2 regions of the Peribacillus sp. R9-11 genome follow, and region 2 is predicted to be linked to the other one. Evidence: riboswitches for the same ligand, from Rfam matches in the RefSeq annotation. Region 2 holds a riboswitch; the other holds the start of a gene.
What was found. Region 2 has a riboswitch for cyclic di-GMP ahead of RE409_RS26105 (anti-repressor SinI family protein). Riboswitches for the same ligand answer to the same signal wherever they lie in the genome.

Region 1: linked by a shared signal. The riboswitch ahead of RE409_RS19580 (anti-repressor SinI family protein) and the one ahead of RE409_RS26105 (anti-repressor SinI family protein) in region 2 are both predicted to bind cyclic di-GMP.

The regions. Positions count from the first base shown of each region.
Region 1 is NZ_CP133763.1:4,019,992-4,030,194, reverse strand. Features, by position in the region: gene RE409_RS19620 (glycosyltransferase family 2 protein) at 1-436, opposite strand, end outside; gene RE409_RS19615 (O-antigen ligase family protein) at 414-1,625, opposite strand; gene RE409_RS19610 (lipopolysaccharide biosynthesis protein) at 1,615-3,066, opposite strand; gene RE409_RS19605 (SDR family NAD(P)-dependent oxidoreductase) at 3,084-4,070, opposite strand; gene RE409_RS19600 (sugar transferase) at 4,094-4,732, opposite strand; gene RE409_RS19595 (CpsD/CapB family tyrosine-protein kinase) at 4,750-5,379, opposite strand; gene RE409_RS19590 (YveK family protein) at 5,366-6,109, opposite strand; gene RE409_RS19585 (acyltransferase family protein) at 6,228-7,409, opposite strand; cyclic di-GMP riboswitch class I at 8,099-8,180, shown strand; gene RE409_RS19580 (anti-repressor SinI family protein) at 8,202-8,339, shown strand; gene RE409_RS19575 (hypothetical protein) at 9,352-9,489, shown strand; gene RE409_RS19570 (YwzD family small protein) at 9,678-9,923, shown strand; gene RE409_RS19565 (VanZ family protein) at 9,920-10,203, shown strand, end outside.
Region 2 is NZ_CP133763.1:5,356,219-5,366,421, reverse strand. Features, by position in the region: gene flgL (flagellar hook-associated protein FlgL) at 1-648, shown strand, start outside; gene RE409_RS26150 (DUF6470 family protein) at 699-1,277, shown strand; gene fliW (flagellar assembly protein FliW) at 1,286-1,729, shown strand; gene csrA (carbon storage regulator CsrA) at 1,729-1,962, shown strand; gene RE409_RS26135 (flagellin N-terminal helical domain-containing protein) at 2,100-2,924, shown strand; gene flaG (flagellar protein FlaG) at 3,250-3,612, shown strand; gene RE409_RS26125 (flagellar hook-associated protein 2) at 3,628-5,142, shown strand; gene fliS (flagellar export chaperone FliS) at 5,169-5,570, shown strand; gene RE409_RS26115 (flagellar protein FliT) at 5,570-5,911, shown strand; gene hpf (ribosome hibernation-promoting factor, HPF/YfiA family) at 6,167-6,724, shown strand; cyclic di-GMP riboswitch class I at 7,596-7,682, shown strand; gene RE409_RS26105 (anti-repressor SinI family protein) at 7,719-7,859, shown strand; gene RE409_RS26100 (helix-turn-helix domain-containing protein) at 8,009-8,332, opposite strand; gene secA (preprotein translocase subunit SecA) at 8,773-10,203, shown strand, end outside.

The DNA.
Region 1 (10,203 bases), 1.3 Mb from region 2:
TTTTTGGTGCACTTACTTCAATATCTAGAGGATTGCCTTCTTCATCCATTAAAGAATAGGAGGTAAAAGAAAAAGCAAGGTTTCCCTTTTGCATAAAGGTGACTTGTTCTTCCAATTTAGTAGGCATCCATAGATCATCGCTATCAAGAAACGCAATATAATTTCCTTTGGCTTCTTTTATAGCGACATTTCTAGCCATAGCAGCACCAACGTTTTGAGTTAAAGGTATAAGTTTAATCCGTGGATCGCTTTCTGTATACGATTTAATGACATGAACCGAGTCATCCTTTGATTGATCATCAACAATAATCATTTCCCAGTTAGAATAGGATTGATCTTGGACAGATTTAATAGTCTCTTTAATAAAAGACGAGCTGTTATATGAGGGAGTTATAACGGAAACTAAAGGTCTGCTATCCTTTTTGTTGTTTATCATAAACATCCACCTCTTTTCTTTCATATACGGTAATATATCTTAAAGTAAGTGCTAAAAAGGAAAAAAATGATTCATTAATCATGAGAGAAAGGGACATCATCTGTATTAAAAAAGCAAAAAGTGTAAGCACAATGTAGGGTTTTTCCTTATGTAATTTAGCCTTAAATAAGGTGATAACGAGCATCAATAAAAAGGAAATGTAAAAAAGAAAACCAATGATTCCTGACTCTACTAGGACTTCTAGATACGTATTGTGAACATATAGCTTTTCATTATGCTCAAATGCGTAGTAATCGGAAAAGTTAAAGGCACCAATACCAAAAAGGGGATTTGACATAAAATAGTTAATCGCCTGACTCCATAATTCAAACCGGCCACTACCACCATCAGTAGAAAAGTCGGTAATACGGCTAGCAATAATCTCATTGAAATCTATTTGAATGAAAGAGCCTGCAGCATAGATCCCAACTAGACATAACAGAGAAACAGTCATCATTTTTATTTTTTTTGAAAAATTCGCTAACAACATGTACAAAATGACCACCAGTATGAGAGCTAGAATTCCACCTCTTGAAAAAGTAAGAAGAGAGGTGATCACACATAAGATGAATCCAATTGAATGCTTGAATCCTTTTAAATTTGTTAAATAAAAGGAAAAAAACAATGTATTAAAAAAAATGAAGATGTTTGGGTCATCAAGCAATCCAATTAATCTCGGATAATCTCGGTCTAATAATAATCCATAAGATGTTACCTCAACACCTGTTGGGAATCGTCCGGTCATCTTTATCCCGATGACGTACAATAACAGACTAATGACGTTAAATATGATTCCGACATTTGCAATGGAATTTTCAATGGCACCTATCGTTGTTAGCTCCAGTATATATCTCATAATGAAATAACAGCCAAGTACAAGTATCACTCCTAGAATGACTCGAATGCTTGATTCCGGATACTGTGAAAAAGCGCCACTCAGACAATAGGTGAAATAAAATAAAAACAATAAAATTTCATAATGATAAGGGGTATGAAAGTAAAAATCCCGAAAATAAATGCACAAGAAAATGGCTAGAAAAATCATGTAAATTTTCAACGAAAAACCGATGGACAAATTATATTTACTAAGTGTAATAAAAAATAACAAGAGAAAGACTGGCCACATAGAGGTGTTTTTATTAATTTGCAATCTTTCCATTCTCTTTTTGTCTCCCATCTTGATTTTTCTTTTTTATAAAACCTACTATTAAGTCCTTAATTGGCTTATCTAATAGTAAAATTAAGGTAGAAACTAAAATGATGGTAGATAACATGGCTATAAAAGGGTATTGGGATAATGAGTAGTGTATAAGGATAAAACTTATAGAAAAGAAGAACCCATATGGAATAATAACCTTTGCTAATACCGTTCTTTTTACCGGATTAACCGCTACATAACCAATGAAAGATACAATCTCCATAATTAAAACGGCAAAAGCTGAACCAGCCACTGCATAGCTAACGCTCAGATAATAGAAGGACAACAAACCAATAGCGATGGTTATAAACTGTACAATAGTACGCCGGTTCTGTAACCCTCTTGTCGTTAGACCGTCCGCAATAGCAATGTTAAAGCCTTGTAGGACTATAATAAAGGACAATATTTTTAAAGGTAGCACCGCTGCTCCCCATTCGTCTCCGAATAAGATAGTGACGAGATATTCAGCCAAATAGAATAGGGATATGGTCATACACATACCGGTATAGGACATAATTTTCATTTGTAGAATATTTAATCTAGTATGTTCCTCCAACTCGCCTTGGTTATATCGCTTAAATAAGAGGGGGAAAAATGCGCCTGCAATAACCCCGGGTATTTGGTATAGAGCAGAAGGAATCCGATAAGCTACCGCAAATAGACCAACAAGCGTTAAAGGCAGTGTTTTTTCTAACACTAAGGGACCTAATTGAGGGGTTAACATAATAAATAACCCACTGATTAAAAAAGGACTAAGATTTGTTAATAATTGTTTTTCAAAAGGAGATTTCCATTTTAATTCCGCTTTACTGAGAAGTAAATATAGGCTATAAAGGCCGCCTACTAAATAAGAAAATCCATATAAAAATGCTGCTAGATGGACATCCACTTTTAAGCCCATACTCACCGTGGTTGAAATGATTAATGCAATGGCTGAGAAGATTTTAATGGACGCGATAAACTGCATCCTTTCCGTTAATTGAAAATAGGTGATTCCTATACTTTGTATCGCCAAACCAATGACCATGGGAATCATTAAACTATAAATCATATAAAGAATTTGTTGTTCTTGATAAAGAATGTGTATACCGACAAAGAACACCAAAAAGGATAAAAGCAAACATACAACCCGGATCTTTATATAAGAAGAAAATGTAGTACCTAAGTTTCCTTTCTTCGATCCTTCTCGAAGGAAAGTGTTACTAACTCCGAGGTCTGTGAAAAAGTTCATAATCATAGCTAGAGCTAGAGCGACACTAAAAATTCCATAATTTTTTGAGTTAAAATAATTGGCCAATAATATAAGTGTAATTGCATTTAAAACATTAGATAGAATTGTACTGTAAAATAAATGGATAATGTTTTTGAAAATAGAGTTTTTCTTCTTATTCACTTGTTTCTATCCCCATTTTATGACGATATAGTAGTTGGATTGAGTTGTGGTACAGGTGATTTATCTGTAGTTATAGTAGACTGATTTTGTTTAAGGTAATAGTCATATGTATTCGCAAGTCCCTTTTCAAGCGAATAAACGGGGTGCCAACCCAATTTTTGGATACTCACTTTGTTACATAGTAAACTATCTTTGATGTCTCCATTTTTGGCTGGTTGATAAATAGGGGATAAATCATGTGTGCCAAATGATTGAATAATCGAGAATAATTGATTGATACTTGTACTAGTAGTTGATGAAACATTAAATGTTCCACTTCCATCAAATTCTAACGCTTTTAGATTGGCATTTGCTACATCTTTTACATAAACAAAATCCCTTGTTTGGTAACCATCACCATAAATAACAGGCCGCTTATTGTTAATGACAAGATTTGTGAAGATTGATATAACACCGCCTTCACCACTTGCTGTCTGTCTTGGACCATACACATTACTGTAACGGAGGTTCACATAGTCTAAATCATATAATTCTTTTGCAAGCTCTAGATAATCTTCAGCCGTTTTTTTTGAGGCACCATAAGGTGATAATGGATGAGTATCATGCGATAAGGTAATTGGCATAACATTAGAGTTTCCATATACAGCCGCTGATGAGGCAAATACAATCTTTTTAACTTTATACTTGTGAGAAAGCTTAGCAATATTTATGGTTCCCATGATATTGATCTGAGCATCATTTGTAATATCTGAAATTGATTGTTGTACACTAACTTGTGCAGCTTGATGAACGACATAGTCAGGCCTAAATGTTTCCATCGCCTTTTCTAGTGAGCCTTCATCTTCTACATCTCCAAAGAAGGTAATGACTTTTGAATGGACATTCTCGGTATATCCGGTAGATAAGTTATCATAAACAGCCACTTCATAATTATTACGAATTAATGTATCCACAATATGAGACCCAATAAAACCAAATCCTCCGGTTACTAGTACTTTATCCATTTTTCAAAACCCCTTTTAATCGATTATCTAGCTCCATTACCAGTAAATACAATGGCCACTGTTCGAAACAAAATCTTGATTTCCATAGCAAGTGAGCGGTGTTGAATATAATATAGGTCGAAATTCAACTTCTCTTTTGGTGTTAAATCATAACCCCCATTTACTTGGGCCCATCCAGTTATTCCTGGTTTAACAAATAAACGATTTTTAAAGCCAGGCAAAAACTTATCAAATTCCTTATAGAAAAACTCTCTTTCAGGCCTTGGACCAATGAGTGACATATCTCCTTTTAAAACATTAATAAGTTGAGGAATTTCATCAATGCGGGTTTTTCGTATAAATGCTCCTATTCTTGTAACTCTAGAATCTTTTTCACTTGCCCATTGTGGCCCGTTTTTTTCGGCATCTAAACTCATGGAACGTAATTTAATCATATTGAAAGATATCCCATTTAATCCCAGTCGTTGTTGACAAAAAAAGGGGGAACCAGTTGAGTCAATAGGGATAAGAATACAGAATAAAACTAAAATAGGTGTTAAAAGAAGTAACATAAAAAATGAAATGATAAAGTCTATTGAACGCTTAAAAGTAAAATATGATGATGTCGGTATTGGTTTTATCAGTATTTCTTCCTGTCCATCTACTCTAATCTTTGAATCCAATGGTTACCCTCCTTTATTCATGAAATGATCATTGTACCGGTTATTTCATGTTTGCCCCTTTCAAATTGTGTTTTCACATTCACAATCTTTTCTAACTTATCTCTTCCTTCTTGTATCGCTAAAATAATGCCATCACAATGTTTCGCTAGAATTTGTGCATCAGGTTTGTTTATACTATCTGAAGTATGAAATAGAATAATATCAAAATGCTCTTTCCACTCCTCAATTAAGGAGGGAAGGGTCTCTAAAGTTAATAATGTCGTTGGCTCATACAGGACTTCACTTGTGGGTAAACAGAAAAGACTATCCTTTATATGTATAGCATGATCCCTATTTTTGGGGTGCTCACCTAAGAGCAAGTTGGTCAAACCAAATGAATTATCGATATTAAACACATGATGTAGAGAAGGTTGGCGAAGATTAGCATCCACTACCAGCACTCGTTTACGCTGTTCAGAAAAGGCAAGGGCTAAGAACGCGGTTGCATTAGCTATATTTTGTGAATGTGTAAGTGATGTAACCATTAATAGTGAATCTTCTTTTTTGAGATTGGATTCGATATTGTTACATATCGAATAAAATTGTTCTTTATTGTTGACATCATTTAGATAAAAGGATTGTTTCCTTGTGAATTTAATAGCCACCATGTTCACCTCGTTCCGTAGAGGAAAATGTCTGATAAGGTGTTTTCCGTTTTTTGTTTTTCATTTTTGTATTTAAGTTCACTCTTCCTAACAATGGAAGTCCAAGACGCTCAAGCTCACGATCGCTGTAAGCCGCATCATCAAAGTGTTCTCGAAGAAGTGCTAAACCTATTCCAGCAAAAAAGCCTATTACGATGGAAATGGCTATAATAAACTTTGGTTTTGGAAAAAGAAGTTCTGCTTGTTCCATTTCGTTATCATTAAGAATATTAATCTGTTTTACATTTGCAAACTCTTTAAATTTAGTTATGGACTGAATTGCGACAGCCTGTGCAATGGCTTTAGCTGATTCAGGATTAGAATCTTTGACGGTAATAATAATAATCTGCGAATTATCTCTATTGGTAATGGAAACTTGCTTGAGTAACTCATAACTTGAAGTCTTTAGGTTTAACGAATCTTTAACTCCTGTCATAATTTGTGGGCTTTTAATGATATCCATGTACGAAAGAGCCAACTGTCTGTTTTCTTGCACTTTATTTATGGAAGTTTCCTTTTCTCCCATACTTAAAGATCCTGCCAAAACTTGAGTAGAGTACTGATAAGTTGGTTTCATAATGTACATGGACGAAAAAATAACGAAACCAGTAATACAAAGTGTAGAAAGTATAATGATTAATATTCGCTTTTTTAAGATTCGTATAAAATCTTTAATTTTTACTTTTTCATTCATCAATTTCACCACTTTTTTAGGAATCGTAAAAATTTTGTTTGAGACTCATATTCAATAAATATTTACCTTTCATTTCGCACTATCAGTTTGAAAAATCCCACTTAATATAGGTAAGCTTTTACCCTATTTTTCGTTTTACAGGTTTAGGATTCACGGATATTTCTGTTACTGGTTTTTTTCTTCTCGTAATATACGATCCAAGGTTCATGCATGGTTTTTCAACGAATACATACGCCAATGAAGATAGTAAAAAGGAAAAGAAGAATGAAAACATTAATATCAAGCCGGTAGGCAACTTATCATAAAATAGGTACATGAAGGAGAATAACGAGATGAGATGATACAAATACAGACTATAAGAAATTTTACCGAGAAATGTAAGTGCTTTAGACCGTAATAATGATGAAAGTTTTAAGGAAGATATGCTCATAATCATAAAGATACAAACACCACACGATACAACATAGTCCCTGAAAATATAATTGTTTAATAAATCTACTTCACCAATTATTCCTTCGTACATAAAACAAATAAATGCGATCATCAGTACTACAATTTTTACAGTTTTTTTCATCTTGGAAGTATAGTTAAATAGGTCATGGCGATACTTCGCTAATAGTGCTCCCATTAAAAAAATAGTTATGTAGTGGAAACTCAAAAGACTGCTAGTTATGTTCAAATTGGAACCAAACAAATATAAAACCATAGTTGATGAAAAACTTAAAATCATAAACCAAAATAAGGAATATTTGAATTTTTTTCGTATAAATAGAAAAATCAAAACTGGAAATATAATCGAGATCCTCATTTCGTGAACAAGAGACCATATTACATTGTTATAGGCGTCAGTATTGTAACTCCCAATAAACAAAAGATGTTGTAATAATAGAGCCGGTGTGTCTGAAACGGTCCAGGATTTGCTAAACCAGTTACTAATAAACGGCATATCATTATGGCTTAAAAGCATTTTAGCCAATATAGCTATAATTATTGCTACTAGATATGGTAAATAAATTCGAAAAACTCGTTTTATTAAGTATGTAGGATAATGGAATTTCACATTATTAATAGATAAATACAAAACAAAACCACTTAATACAAAGAATAGAATGACAGACTCATTGCCGCTACTGAAAAAAAGTCTTAGAGGAGTTTCCTTGAATAAATAGAATATGAAGGGACTGCTTGAATCATACCGATAACTTGCATATGATGGGTATATCATCATATAATGCCCAATTAATACAATAAGTGCAGCTAATCCTCTTAGTGAGTCTAATTCCTCATATCTACTAGACATATTCCCCCTCCATAAGAACCGTTTTTTTTATAATATAGCATTTGTTCTTTATAAAGTATAGTTAGTTCTCTAAAACAGACAAAGGTAGACAAAAATAGACAAAAAAAGTAAAAAGGTGAACCATGGTAACCTAATCTATTAGCAAATTATTAGGGGAAGTTTAAATTTGAATCTACAAGGAAATCCCGGAAAGCTGGTACATTTCAATCTTCTTGGAATTTGAATTTAAAAAACTTTAAAGAAAGTGTAACTGACCAGTTGATATTTAGGGGAGGTTATATAAGGGATATACAGTTGTTCATTTAAAGTAAATGGGGGACGGACAAAACTGTTTATGTCAAAGGTTTTTATATTAAGAAGATATTTGAATTACTTACTAATTAAAACTTTATCGAATAATGTTATAAAGTAATTAATAGTTATCTATTAACAATTGTTAACTTATTAAGTATAATTAATCTCAATATAGTAATTGAAAAGTAAGGGCGCAAACCCCAGATCTAAGGCATTTGCTAGAAGGCTGGTTTACCGCAAAAAGGATGAAATGAATTTATGCCTTTAATTCAAATGAGAGAAATCTGGACACTCATTAAATTAATTTGAGTTAAGCTTTTTAAATCAGATAATGGAAGTGTCTTCATCAATGTTTTAATAACCATCGTAAGAAGATTATGTAAAATGTTCAATACTCCTGAGAAGGGCAAACCTATTGAAAAGTAGGGACGCAAAATTACAGGTCTAAGGCTAGGCTAAGACGGCTGTGTTACCACAAATAGGGTGAAAAAAGAAGATATGCAGAAAAAAATTGATGCTGAATGGATTAATTTAATTTTGGAAGCAAAAAGTTTAGGGGTTTCCATTCAAGAAGTGCGAGATTTTATTCAGAATGAACAGAACTTGAATAATCAGCCCCACACGAATTGGAATTAGAAAAACGAAAAGATACATACTTTGGAGGGCTGTTATTCAGCCTTTTTTTTATGAACTGGATTCTACTGTTCACTTTTGTTAGAACTTAAAAGCTTGCGGATGATGCGATCTTTTATCAACAAAACTATTCATTTTCGTGGGATGATACCTAAGAGTTTCTTATAGATTAGAACAATATATTGTTAGTTCCCTATAGTATTGTTCGGAAATTGTAAGTACTAATATTTCTATAGAATATTCGGATATAATTAGATATATTTCCTGACTGGAATGTTCCGGCGCTAAAACTTTTCAATAAGTAGTAAAACAATATTTAATAAAAAGTAAGGGTTATCAGTATATAGCACTATTGTAAGCGTTTTCTTATTGGATTAATATGAAGAATATAGTAAGTAGAAAGAAGCTGCATTATTTTGAGAGAAGATAATTCTTATTGTGATACTTGATTTATAAAATAATGGTTGAACAATATTAAAATTTAACAACAGAAAAACAATCGAAAAAAATCCTATACATGGGAGATGCTTTATTATGAATGAATCCAGCAATGTTGTTGTGGGACTATTGTGGGGAACGTTTTTAAGCTTTCCGTTGTGGTTATCAATTTTCGGTTGGATCAAAATTATAATGAATTTTATAGGATAAGAGATTAAAGACTTGGAATAAAAAATGCACTATTCAAATATCAGTAAAAGGTTTCTAGCTTAAACAAATTGCAGCCCTAAAAACAGTTCTTTAGCATCAGATAGAGATAGAAAACTTTTTAGTGGTGGATGAAACCTTGGACAGTTTAATAGGGTAATTGGTATATTGGAATATTTTGAATTAATGTATTTTGTATGATTTATAGTAGACTATAAAGTGACGAATAGATATAAATACCCAACAAAAAAATAGTGAATAAAACAGTTAATATTTTTGTGTATTTGACGATACTATACTATAAAGAAAAAGCTAAAAGGACTTCGCAGAGGGCGATGTCAAGCTGCCATCAAAATACAAGGAGAATTTGATGACAAAAAATAAATATATTACGTTCGAGGAAGTTTATGAAAAGAAAGAAAGAAGCAAGAAAATTTTTATTGGGTCTTATATTACTATTACTTTAATCTTGATTTCTTTATTGACTTATTTTCTTGGTCGATCATAAGGGTGTTTATCAAATAGGGCTGAGAAATCGGTCCTTTTTGATTTCTTTTTCTTTTGTTTTTTACACCTAATGAACTACATTTTTTCAGCTGATGATATTAATAATCCTTCAGTTATGAACTTTTTGTGATCATTCTATTAATATTTCTTTAAAAATTCTGATTTTACCCTTTTTGAATTTATTTCCGCTTGCCAATACACATTTTATATGTGATTATCAATGAAAAGAGCTATATTCCTTATTTTAGAAAAATAGGTTTAGTACAACTTAGTGGCTCTATACATATTGGAGTGAATATTCTAATGGATTTTATTGATATATTAATAGATACGTATACAAAAGGCGAGTTTCAGCAGGATGTTACAGTAAATGATCTTGTGGAAGATCTTAAGGAAAAACTAAGCGGTATCATTGAGGAACATGATAGAATATGATCCGTAAGTTCCGTAAGTGGTTAATCCCAGCTTTGTTCGTTTTATGGGCCATGTTAATCTTCTTTTTTTCCTCACAGACGTATGAGGAGCAAAGGATTTCTCCCTTTTTAGGACAGTTAAATACCCCGTTTTTGTATGAAAAACTCGGTGGTATTTCATTTATGTATGGTGGGCTTGAGGTGAGTGTTCATACAGCTGGAGTGGCTGGGTTTTTGGAGTTTTTTATTCGAAAGGGTGCCCATCTTATTATCTTTTTTGTGTTCGGTTTTTTGACGATCAG
Region 2 (10,203 bases):
GATGCCATTAGTGAAGCAGTTTCCGTTCTGCAAAGGATTCGTGAGTTAACCGTTCAAGGTAGTAATGGAACCTATGATGGAGAACAGTTTGAAAGTGTATCAGAAGAAATTAAGCAATTAAAAGAACATCTCGTAAGTATAGGTGATACCCAGATTGGTGGGAAATATATTTTTAACGGTCAGAATACGAATGTGAAACCATCTTCCGTTAAAGATGGTGATGGGAATATATTGTACGGCACAGGAGCTATTAATCTTGAAGTATTTTCTGGGATTACTATTCAGATTAATACAGACGGATCCAAGCTTTTTGGAGATGCGCTTGCTATTGGCGGCAGCATTGATCAAACGATCGATGCACTTGAAAACGGCGGTGACGTGAGTAGCACACTGGAAGGAATTGACGAAACTATCAATACATTCTTAGCTATGCAAGCTCAGGTTGGTGCCAGGCAGAATCGAATTGAATTGATGACGGACCGCCTAAAGCAGCAGGAAGTTTTTGCTACAGAAATCCTTTCGAAAAATGAGGATGTCGATATCGAAAAGGCGATAATGGATTTAACGACCCAGGAAAGTATTCATAGTGCTGCATTAAGTGTTGGAGCAAGAATCATCCAACCGAGTTTACTAGATTTTCTTCGCTAAGCTATTCCTAAATGGGTAGCTTTTTTTCTATAAGGAGAGGAGCGATAAGGATGCAAATGCCACAAATACAATTGCAGTCTTCCTCAATGAAGATTGGATTGAATATAGACCAACCTGTACAGGAAATTGAACAGAAGGCAGCGGACCAATCAATTGAACAGCCGAGAGCAATCTTAGAAATTCAGATAACCCCAGGGAAGCTAACGATTGATCAAACAAAAGCGAGAGAAGATATGGATTTGAAAAGCCTATCCAAGCGAGTTGAGGAATTTGCACAGCAGGGCTATCAGGATTGGCTGGCAGGTATGGAAAGAAGGTCACAGCAGGGCACGGAGTTGAGACATATTGAAAACGGAGGTAATGCAATCGTGGTTCAGGCGAAGCGAAACAGCAAGGGGCCAGAAAAGCAATTCAATCTCGGCTGGATTCCCTCTCATTTCAGTGTTCAGCTGGACTATCAACCGGCTCAGGTAGAAATAGAAGCAACCCCTCAAAAACCGATCATCGATGTGCAGGTTAATAAGCCAAACCATACATACACGCCAGGTAATGTAGAAGTGGAAGTTTTACAAGAAAATTCGCTGGATATAGATTTCATTAATTTGTTTCCAGATGAGATAGGTGAGTGAAAACATATATGAATAGACAAACAAAATTTCATGGCGAAATAGAGATAGCACAAGAAAACATTTATACATTTGAAAGCGGGATACCAGGGTTTTTAGACGAAAAACAGTTTTGTTTGCTAGCTTTGGAGGAAACACCATTTGTCGTTCTGCAATCTCTAACAACAAAAGAGGTTGCTTTTATTATTTTGAACCCTTTTGATATTTTTCATGATTATGAAGTGAAGCTTTCTGATGAGGTACTATCTACTTTGCAAATAGAAGCAGAAAAGGAGGTTATTACGTTCGTCATTTTAACAATCCACGAACCTTTCAAGAAAACGACCGCTAATCTTCAAGCACCTATCATTTTAAATAGCTCTAAAAAAACAGGAAAGCAGTTTATCATGAATGGAAGTGGCTACATGACTAAGCATCTTCTTATTGAACCTTCAGTAGAACAGGAGGAAAAATAATGCTTGTTCTAACTAGAAAATCTAATGAATCGATCATGATAGGTAATGATATTGAAATTACGGTCTTAGCTATAGAAGGCGAACAGATCAAACTTGGTATCAATGCTCCAAAAAATGTGGAGATTCATCGAAAAGAAATCTATCTATCAATTCAGCAAGAAAATAATGAAGCTACTAAAACAGAAACCAGTATTCTGGAAAATTTATATGAACATTTCAAGAAAAAATCTTAAAATCTCTAAATATGTTTCTACGCACGTCGATATTATACATACAACGATAAGTAGTGAAATAGACGGGAGTCTTATTCACTATTCATCGTAAAAAACCACATGGATGTGGGAACTTAAAACTCAAGGAGGAAACAAAAATGATTATTAATCACAATATCGCAGCTCTAAACACACACCGTCAATTATCAAGTGCAACAAATGCACAATCTAAATCAATGGAGAAACTTGCTTCAGGTCTTCGCATCAACCGTGCAGGTGACGACGCAGCAGGTCTTGCTATTTCTGAAAAAATGCGTGGGCAAATTCGTGGTCTTGACCAAGCTTCTCGTAACGCCCAAGATGGTATCTCTTTAATTCAAACAGCTGAGGGAGGACTTAATGAAGTACATTCTATCCTTCAACGTCAGCGTGAATTAGCAGTTCAAGCATCAAATGACACAAATGTAGATGCAGATCGTAAAGCTTTACAAGATGAATTTGCACAACTTTCTTCAGAAATAGAGCGTATTAAAGACAATACGACTTTCAACACAAAAAAATTGCTGGACGGTTCAGACGCAAACGGTAAAATTCAAGTTGGCGCTGATGCAGGTCAAACAATTGACATCGACCTAACTACTGTAGGTGTTGATTTATCTGCTGCTCACACTGCTGTTGCTGCATTAGATATATCAACTCAAGCAGGTGCTGATGCTGCTGTTACTGCTGTACAGGCTCAAATAGAATCTGTTTCTTCAGGTCGTTCATATCTAGGAGCAGTTCAAAACCGTTTGGAGCATACAATCAATAATCTAAATAATGCTTCAGAAAACTTAACTGCTGCTGAGTCTCGTGTACGTGACGTTGATATGGCAAAAGAAATGATGAACCAAACTAAGAATTCAATTCTTTCTCAAGCAGCTCAAGCAATGTTGGCTCAAGCTAATCAACAACCACAGGGTGTTCTTCAGTTATTACGTTAATTTTTACTCTACAGTTTAGAAAAAAAGGACTCTAGAATTTTTCTAGAGTCTTTTTTCGTTTCTAAGGAAATTAAATTGCTAAAGTATTATTTAATAGTCCATATTAAACTCGCTAAGGTAGAATCCTTTTTCATAGAGAGTTAGTAAAAGAATAATTATCGAAGAATACAGAAAGTCATAGGTATAATCAAAGTTTCCAAGGTTTTAAATAGATGCTTACTAAATAAATCCCGTATATCTTACTTCTTAAGAAATGTTGAAAGCCTAAATATAAAATAGTAATTACCGATATAAAAAATAAAGATAATACATTGGGGGCATTAAGATGCTGGAGAGTTTATCCACGAATATTCTTTCCTCACAACTTAGAACAGCAATTTCAGATGGAATTAGTTCCTACTATCAGAGAGAAATAAATACAGTTACCTATTCAGAACAAAGTGCGGAATCTAATATTGAGCCTTCAAAAGAAAGGGTTCAAGATGTAGTTGATAGTTTAAACACCTTTCTGAATCCAACACATACGGCAGTTCGTTTTGAATATCATGAAAAATTGAATGAGTATTATGTCAAGGTTGTGGATGACGTAACCGATGAAACGATTCGGGAAATCCCACCAAAGAAGCTTTTAGACTTTTATGCAGCGATGACCGAGTTCGTCGGTATTATGGTAGATGAAAAAGTATAGGTAGGTGATGTTACGATGGTAAGAATTAACGGTTTAGCGAGTGGGATGGATATTGACGCGCTTGTTAGCAGTATGATGCAGGCTGCACGTGTTCCTTTGGATACGCTAGAACAAAAGAAACAAAATGCTGAATGGCAGCGAGATGATTATCGTGAGATCAATAAGTTATTGTTGGAACTGGATACCCTTATTAAAGATGGAGTGGGGATGCAAAAATCCTTTATTAAGAAAACAGTGTCAGTTTCTGATCCTAATGCAATCTCAGTAAAGAATATCAATTCAACGGTTGATTTTTCTGGGACTTTGACAGTAGGAAAATTAGCTTCAGCAGCAACTATGCTCAGTAATGGGGCAGTGGGAGTTGAAAAAGCAACAGATATCATTCCTGAAGCGTATATAGGACAGGAAATAAAAATTGAAACGATTAATAAGGACGGTTCTTTAAATACCTTTACAACAAAAATTGAAGATACTGATACGTTAAATAGTTTAATATCAAAAATTAATGCTAATTCAGGTGTTACCGCTTTTTATGATCAGAACACGAAACAGATTTCATTTACGGCGAAAAACACGGGGGCAGTTCCAGATGGATTAACAAGAGAAGATGGAACGAGTGTTACTGCAGAAATTGGTTTGAGTGGTACACTCTTTACGGATCTCCTAAATTTAGATGAAAATAATATAGTTGCTGTTGGAGCGAGTAGAGGAACGGCCGGTCAAAATGCAACCTTAAATTATAACGGTCTGGATATTGAACGTTCCGCCAACACATTCACCATTAACGGTGTTGAAATTACTCTTAAACAGGGGAATACGGGTCCGGTAACCTTTTCGTCTACCTCAGATGTAGACGCAGTTCTAGATACTGTTACCCAATTCGTTGACAAGTACAATGAGATTATCGCTAACATCAAAACGAAGACAGATGAAACAAAGTACCGTGAATACCAACCGTTGACCACGGCACAAAGGAAAGACATGACTGAGGATGAAATTAAACTGTGGGAAACGAAGGCAAAGAGTGGGACACTTCGGGGAGATTCTATGTTGACGGGTCTCCTTACGAAAATGCGGACCTCGCTATATACCTCTGTTGGTGGAAGCAACTCCGTCAACTCATTAAGTGAAATTGGAATAACTACTACAAGTAACTATCTTGAAGGTGGTAAGTTAACCATTAACGAAGAAAAACTGCGTGCTGCTATTTCAGAGGATCCAAACAAAATTTATGATTTGTTTATGAAATCAGGAGAAACAACTGGTGAAATGGGATTGGCCAAAAGGTTGAGGGCTGATATCAAAGCGACGATGACTAATATCCAAGATAAAGCAGGTAAAGCGACTTCTGTTAATAATTCAAGTTTCACGATTGGAAAACTCTTAAATAGCTACAATACGAAAATAGATAGTTGGCAAGACAAGCTTAAGGCTTTAGAAACCCGCTATTATAATCAATTCACAGCCATGGAGAAAGCGATTTCGAAAGCGAATAGTCAAAGCAGCAGCCTATCTCAGTATTTCAGCTAAGCAATTTTAGAAAGGAAGTTTGAATGATGGCAATCAATAATCCCTACCAATCTTATCAACAAAATTCGGTGAATACTGCCTCTCCAGGTGAACTTACGTTAATGCTTTATAATGGATGCCTTAAGTTTATTACATTGGGCAAAAAAGCAATTGCGGAAAAAAACTTTCAAGAAAAAAACACGAATTTAATTAAAGCGCAAAAAATCATTCAGGAGCTAATGGTCACATTAAAAATGGATTTGGCTATATCCAAGGAATTAATGTCCCTTTATGATTATTTGAATCGACGCTTGATTGAAGCCAACATTAAAAGTGATCTGGATATTTTAGAAGAGGTTGAAGGGTTTGTCATGGAATTTCGCGATACATGGAAGGAAGCTATTCAGTTGAACCGCCAGAAGCAATTTGCCAATAGTGGTCAAGCATAATGGGAGCTATTCAACATTTTTATGAGGCAACGAACCAATTACTTTCGACGTTGGAAAATGAGCAGGATCGGGACCGGAAAATTGAAAAGGTTGAGGCCTTGCTTGAGGAGCGGGAGAAGTTGATGGCAGGGATTCAACCGCCTTTTTCTGATTCTGAACAGGATTTAGGGAAGAAGTTAATCGAACTCAACGAAAAAGTTTCACAACTTCTAGAAGAACAAAAAGTAGAAATCCAACGCGATATTAAACAGCTAAGTCTCAAAAAAGAATCTACTAATAAATATGTGAACCCTTATCAATCATTATCCACAGATGGCGTGTTCTACGATAAAAGAAATTAGATATTAATCAGCCGTTTTAATTGCAAACAGTTTTAATGTTAATTGTTTTTAAATTTTCTGTAAATATTAAGGGCTTAATTTTTTCTTTATAGCTTTGTATTTGTTATAATAAAGCTAGGGCAGACATCAACCCTTTCCTAACCTTCCGACAATTGTTTCATAATCTCGACATATTTCATGATGTGTTTCTAAAGGAAACCGGAGGGGTATTGTAGAATCTAACTGTATAGTCTTAATTTAAGGAGGACTCACTTTATGAATTACAACGTACGCGGTGAAAACATTGAGGTAACTCCAGCAATTCGAGAATACGTCGAAAAGAAAATTGGCAAGTTAGAACGATATTTTAACAATACACCAGATGCAAATGTGTTAGTGAATTTGAAAGTTAACAATAATACATCCAAGGTCGAAGTGACGATTCCTATGCAGAATTTGGTTCTTCGCGCTGAAGAGGAAAATGCGGATATGTATGCTGCTATTGACTTGATTAATGACAAGCTTGAACGCCAAATTCGTAAACATAAAACGAAAGTCAATCGTAAATTCCGTAACAACTTATCTACAACTCCTGAGGCGTTCGCCTTTAATACGGAAATTGATGAAGTGGTGGATGAATTTGAAGATGATACTGATATTGAAGTAGTCCGCAATAAGCGCTTTGATTTGAAGCCAATGGATAGTGAAGAAGCGATTCTGCAAATGAATATGCTTGGTCACAGTTTCTTCGTTTACACCAATGCGGATACAAATACAACGAACGTTGTGTACCGTCGTAAAGATGGGCGCTACGGATTAATTGAACCTAGTTAATATGAATCTATAAACAAAAGCACAACCCAGACTATGGGTTGTGCTTTTTAAATTTTACTCCATCTATTGCAATGTTCATTTGGGCTAAGGAGTTCTATAAGCTCTGGAAAAATAACCACCGATTTCAACCATAGAAGTCAATGGTTGTTTATATTTCCTTCCTTTTTCCTTAATGATCTTTCGGCAATTTGATAAGTGTTTTGATAATGTGATAATAAGTAAAATCCATCTGTTGAAAACAAGGTATCAAATAGTATCGATTAATTGGTTGGCTCCTGGGAATTTCATTGTTCTCTAAAAAACACAATGAAGTATGGAATGTATTGTATTTTCTTTAAAAAGAACATTTTCCGTTCTTTAATAAGATAAATAGGTACTTATACCTATTTAAATAACCCCTCCTATTGCACTATACTCAGATTAAAGTTCTTTAAAAAGAACAATAATTTATTTATATAAAATGATTTGATTATGGTGCAGAGGAGTTGGATTTTTGTATCAGAAAAATTGCTATACATGTCATAGAGCGTCTTTTAGCAGTGCAGAATATGGAGGTTGGCTTTGTCCGACCTGCGGTGAGGACTTGTCTGCGCAAAAAGCCTTTGATGCACTTATTATGGAAAGAATTAATATGCCCCATCGTTTGAATAAGAAGGGCAATGTTTATAATTTTATAAAAAAACGAACGTGAATCATTTGAACCATCTTGTTTTGTACATGAAATAGACAAAAAATATCATGGATTTCTTGATTTTGTAATATTTTGTCGATAAAAAGTTGTGCATTGTGGTAATTTAGCGACATAAAGTAGCAATATTTGGAGCAAATATTCGCTATAATAACTTAATAAATATAGTTTTTGTAATAATTTCCCTGACAAAGGCAAGCTCAGCGAAAGATGAGGGCGCAAAGGCACAGGCCTAAGTTTGCTTAATGCTAAGATGGCTGGTCTGCCTGAAATACATACAAGTAGTATTTTAGGAGGATAAAAGAGGTGGTTAACGTGGAAGTGGATCAAGAATGGGTGAAGTTGATTTCAGAAGCTAGGAAATTGGGTTTTAAGAAAGAAGAAATTAGTGCTTTTTTAAAAAAAGAGAATCTAAATGTGCCACTAGAGCAGAACAATGAAAACTAAGAACCAAAAAGGAATGAAAAAAACATCCCTATAAACAGTTGATTTACAACATAGCTGCTTATAGGGATTATTTTATTTTCTGAAATTCTATCAATACTAGTTTGATAGAGCGGTACTATTTATGTTTGTGAAGATAGTTTAGAATTCATCTATTCTTGCTTATCTTTTCTCCATTTATTAAACTCAATGAACTCTCTGAATTGTTGTTTTGAAACGCCAGAATTCATAGCTTCCTCAACAATTTTCATCCAGTCAGTGTCCAAGGATTCCTTATTTGGTGCATCGTAAAGAAGGGCATCTACAGGAATGTTAAGTACAGAAGAGATTTTTTCGAGAAATTGAATAGAAGGATTCGTTTGTAAGTTACGCTCGAGCGAACTTAAGTATGACTTTGCTACTCCGGCTTTATCGGCTAGTTCAGTCATTGACATTTTCTTTTCTTCTCGCAGTTTTTTTACACGTTCACCAATCAACAATACCACCTCGAAACATGTTCTATTTATCTTCGATTTATAAGTTTTAAACCCACATAAAATCACAGGAATAGGAAGCCTGAAAAGCTAGATTGCTTCAACTGACTATCAGTCATAGAGGGACCAAAAATTTCTATTGATAGAAGGTTGTGCTTACTTCGCATTTTCGTTTGTCTTGTTAAGGACTCATGTGAAAAGTGGGGAGTGTGTAATGTACTTTTGCTACTTCCCTCTATTTTAACAGTTTTACCCCTCTTTTATCCAATGTTTTTCGTAAGAACTGAATTCAGGTCCATAGACATAGAGTGACATGAAGTTGTACCTCTAGAATAGAAGTGTTAAAATTAAGCTTGGATTAGTATTAACAGAAGGTGTGTTTCTTCTTACTTATATGAATGTGTTATTGAATGATCATTACCATAATAGAGGAGCGTTATTGAATGCTTAATATATTAAATAAAGTTTTTGATCCGAATAAGCGAGAAATTAAGCGTCTGGAAAAAGTCGCTGATCAGGTCGAAGCGCTGGCTGATGAGACAGCTGCGTTATCGGATGAGCAGTTGCGCGCCAAAACAGAGGAGTTTAAGGAGCGTTATCAAAACGGGGAAACCGTGGATGATTTGCTTGTTGAAGCTTTTGCGGTTGCGCGTGAAGGGGCAAAACGAGCTCTTGGTTTGTATCCTTACCGTGTTCAAATCATGGGTGGGGCATCACTTCATGATGGAAACATCTCTGAGATGAAAACGGGGGAAGGTAAAACATTAACATCAACCATGCCGGTTTATTTAAATGCGCTTACTGGTAAAGGTGTGCATGTCGTGACTGTCAATGAATACTTGGCGCACCGTGATGCAACTGAGATGGGTGTATTGTATGATTTCCTGGGTTTGACTGTTGGGTTGAATTTGAACAGTCATTCTAAAGAAGAAAAACAAGCTGCCTACAATGCTGACATTACTTATAGCACGAATAATGAGCTAGGCTTTGATTACTTGCGTGACAATATGGTTTTGTATAAAGAACAAATGGTACAGCGCCCGTTGCATTTTGCTGTCATCGATGAAGTCGATTCGATTTTGATTGATGAAGCGAGAACGCCATTGATTATTTCTGGTTCAGCGCAAAAATCGGCACAGCTTTACATCCAAGCAAATGCGTTTGTGAGGACGTTACAAAAAGAAACGGACTATACGTATGATGAAAAAACAAAAGGTGTTCAGCTGACCGAAGAAGGTATGAACCGTGCTGAAAGAGCATTTAATATCGATAACTTGTTCGATATCAACCATGTTACCTTAAACCATCATATTAATCAGGCTCTGAAGGCGCATGTTTCCATGCATTTGGATGTGGATTATGTTGTTCAAGATGGCGAGATTGTCATCGTCGATCAATTCACTGGCCGTTTAATGAAGGGCCGTCGTTATAGTGAAGGTCTTCATCAGGCAATTGAAGCAAAAGAGGGCCTTGAAATTCAAAATGAAAGCATGACTCTTGCAACCATCACGTTCCAAAACTATTTCCGGATGTACGAAAAACTTTCTGGTATGACAGGTACAGCTAAGACAGAGGAAGAGGAATTTCGGAATATCTATAATATGAATGTTATTGCGATTCCAACAAACCGGAATATTGTTCGTGATGACCGCGCCGATCTTATTTACGCGTCAACGGATGGGAAATTCCGCGCTGTTGTGGAAGACATCGCTGAGCGTTATACAAAAGGACAGCCAGTGCTTGTTGGTACTGTTGCCATTGAAACGTCTGAAGTCATTTCTGCGTATTTATCCAAAAAAGGTATACCTCATGATGTTTTGAATGCAAAGAATCATGAGCGTGAAGCAGAAATCATTGCGAATGCAGGTAATCAA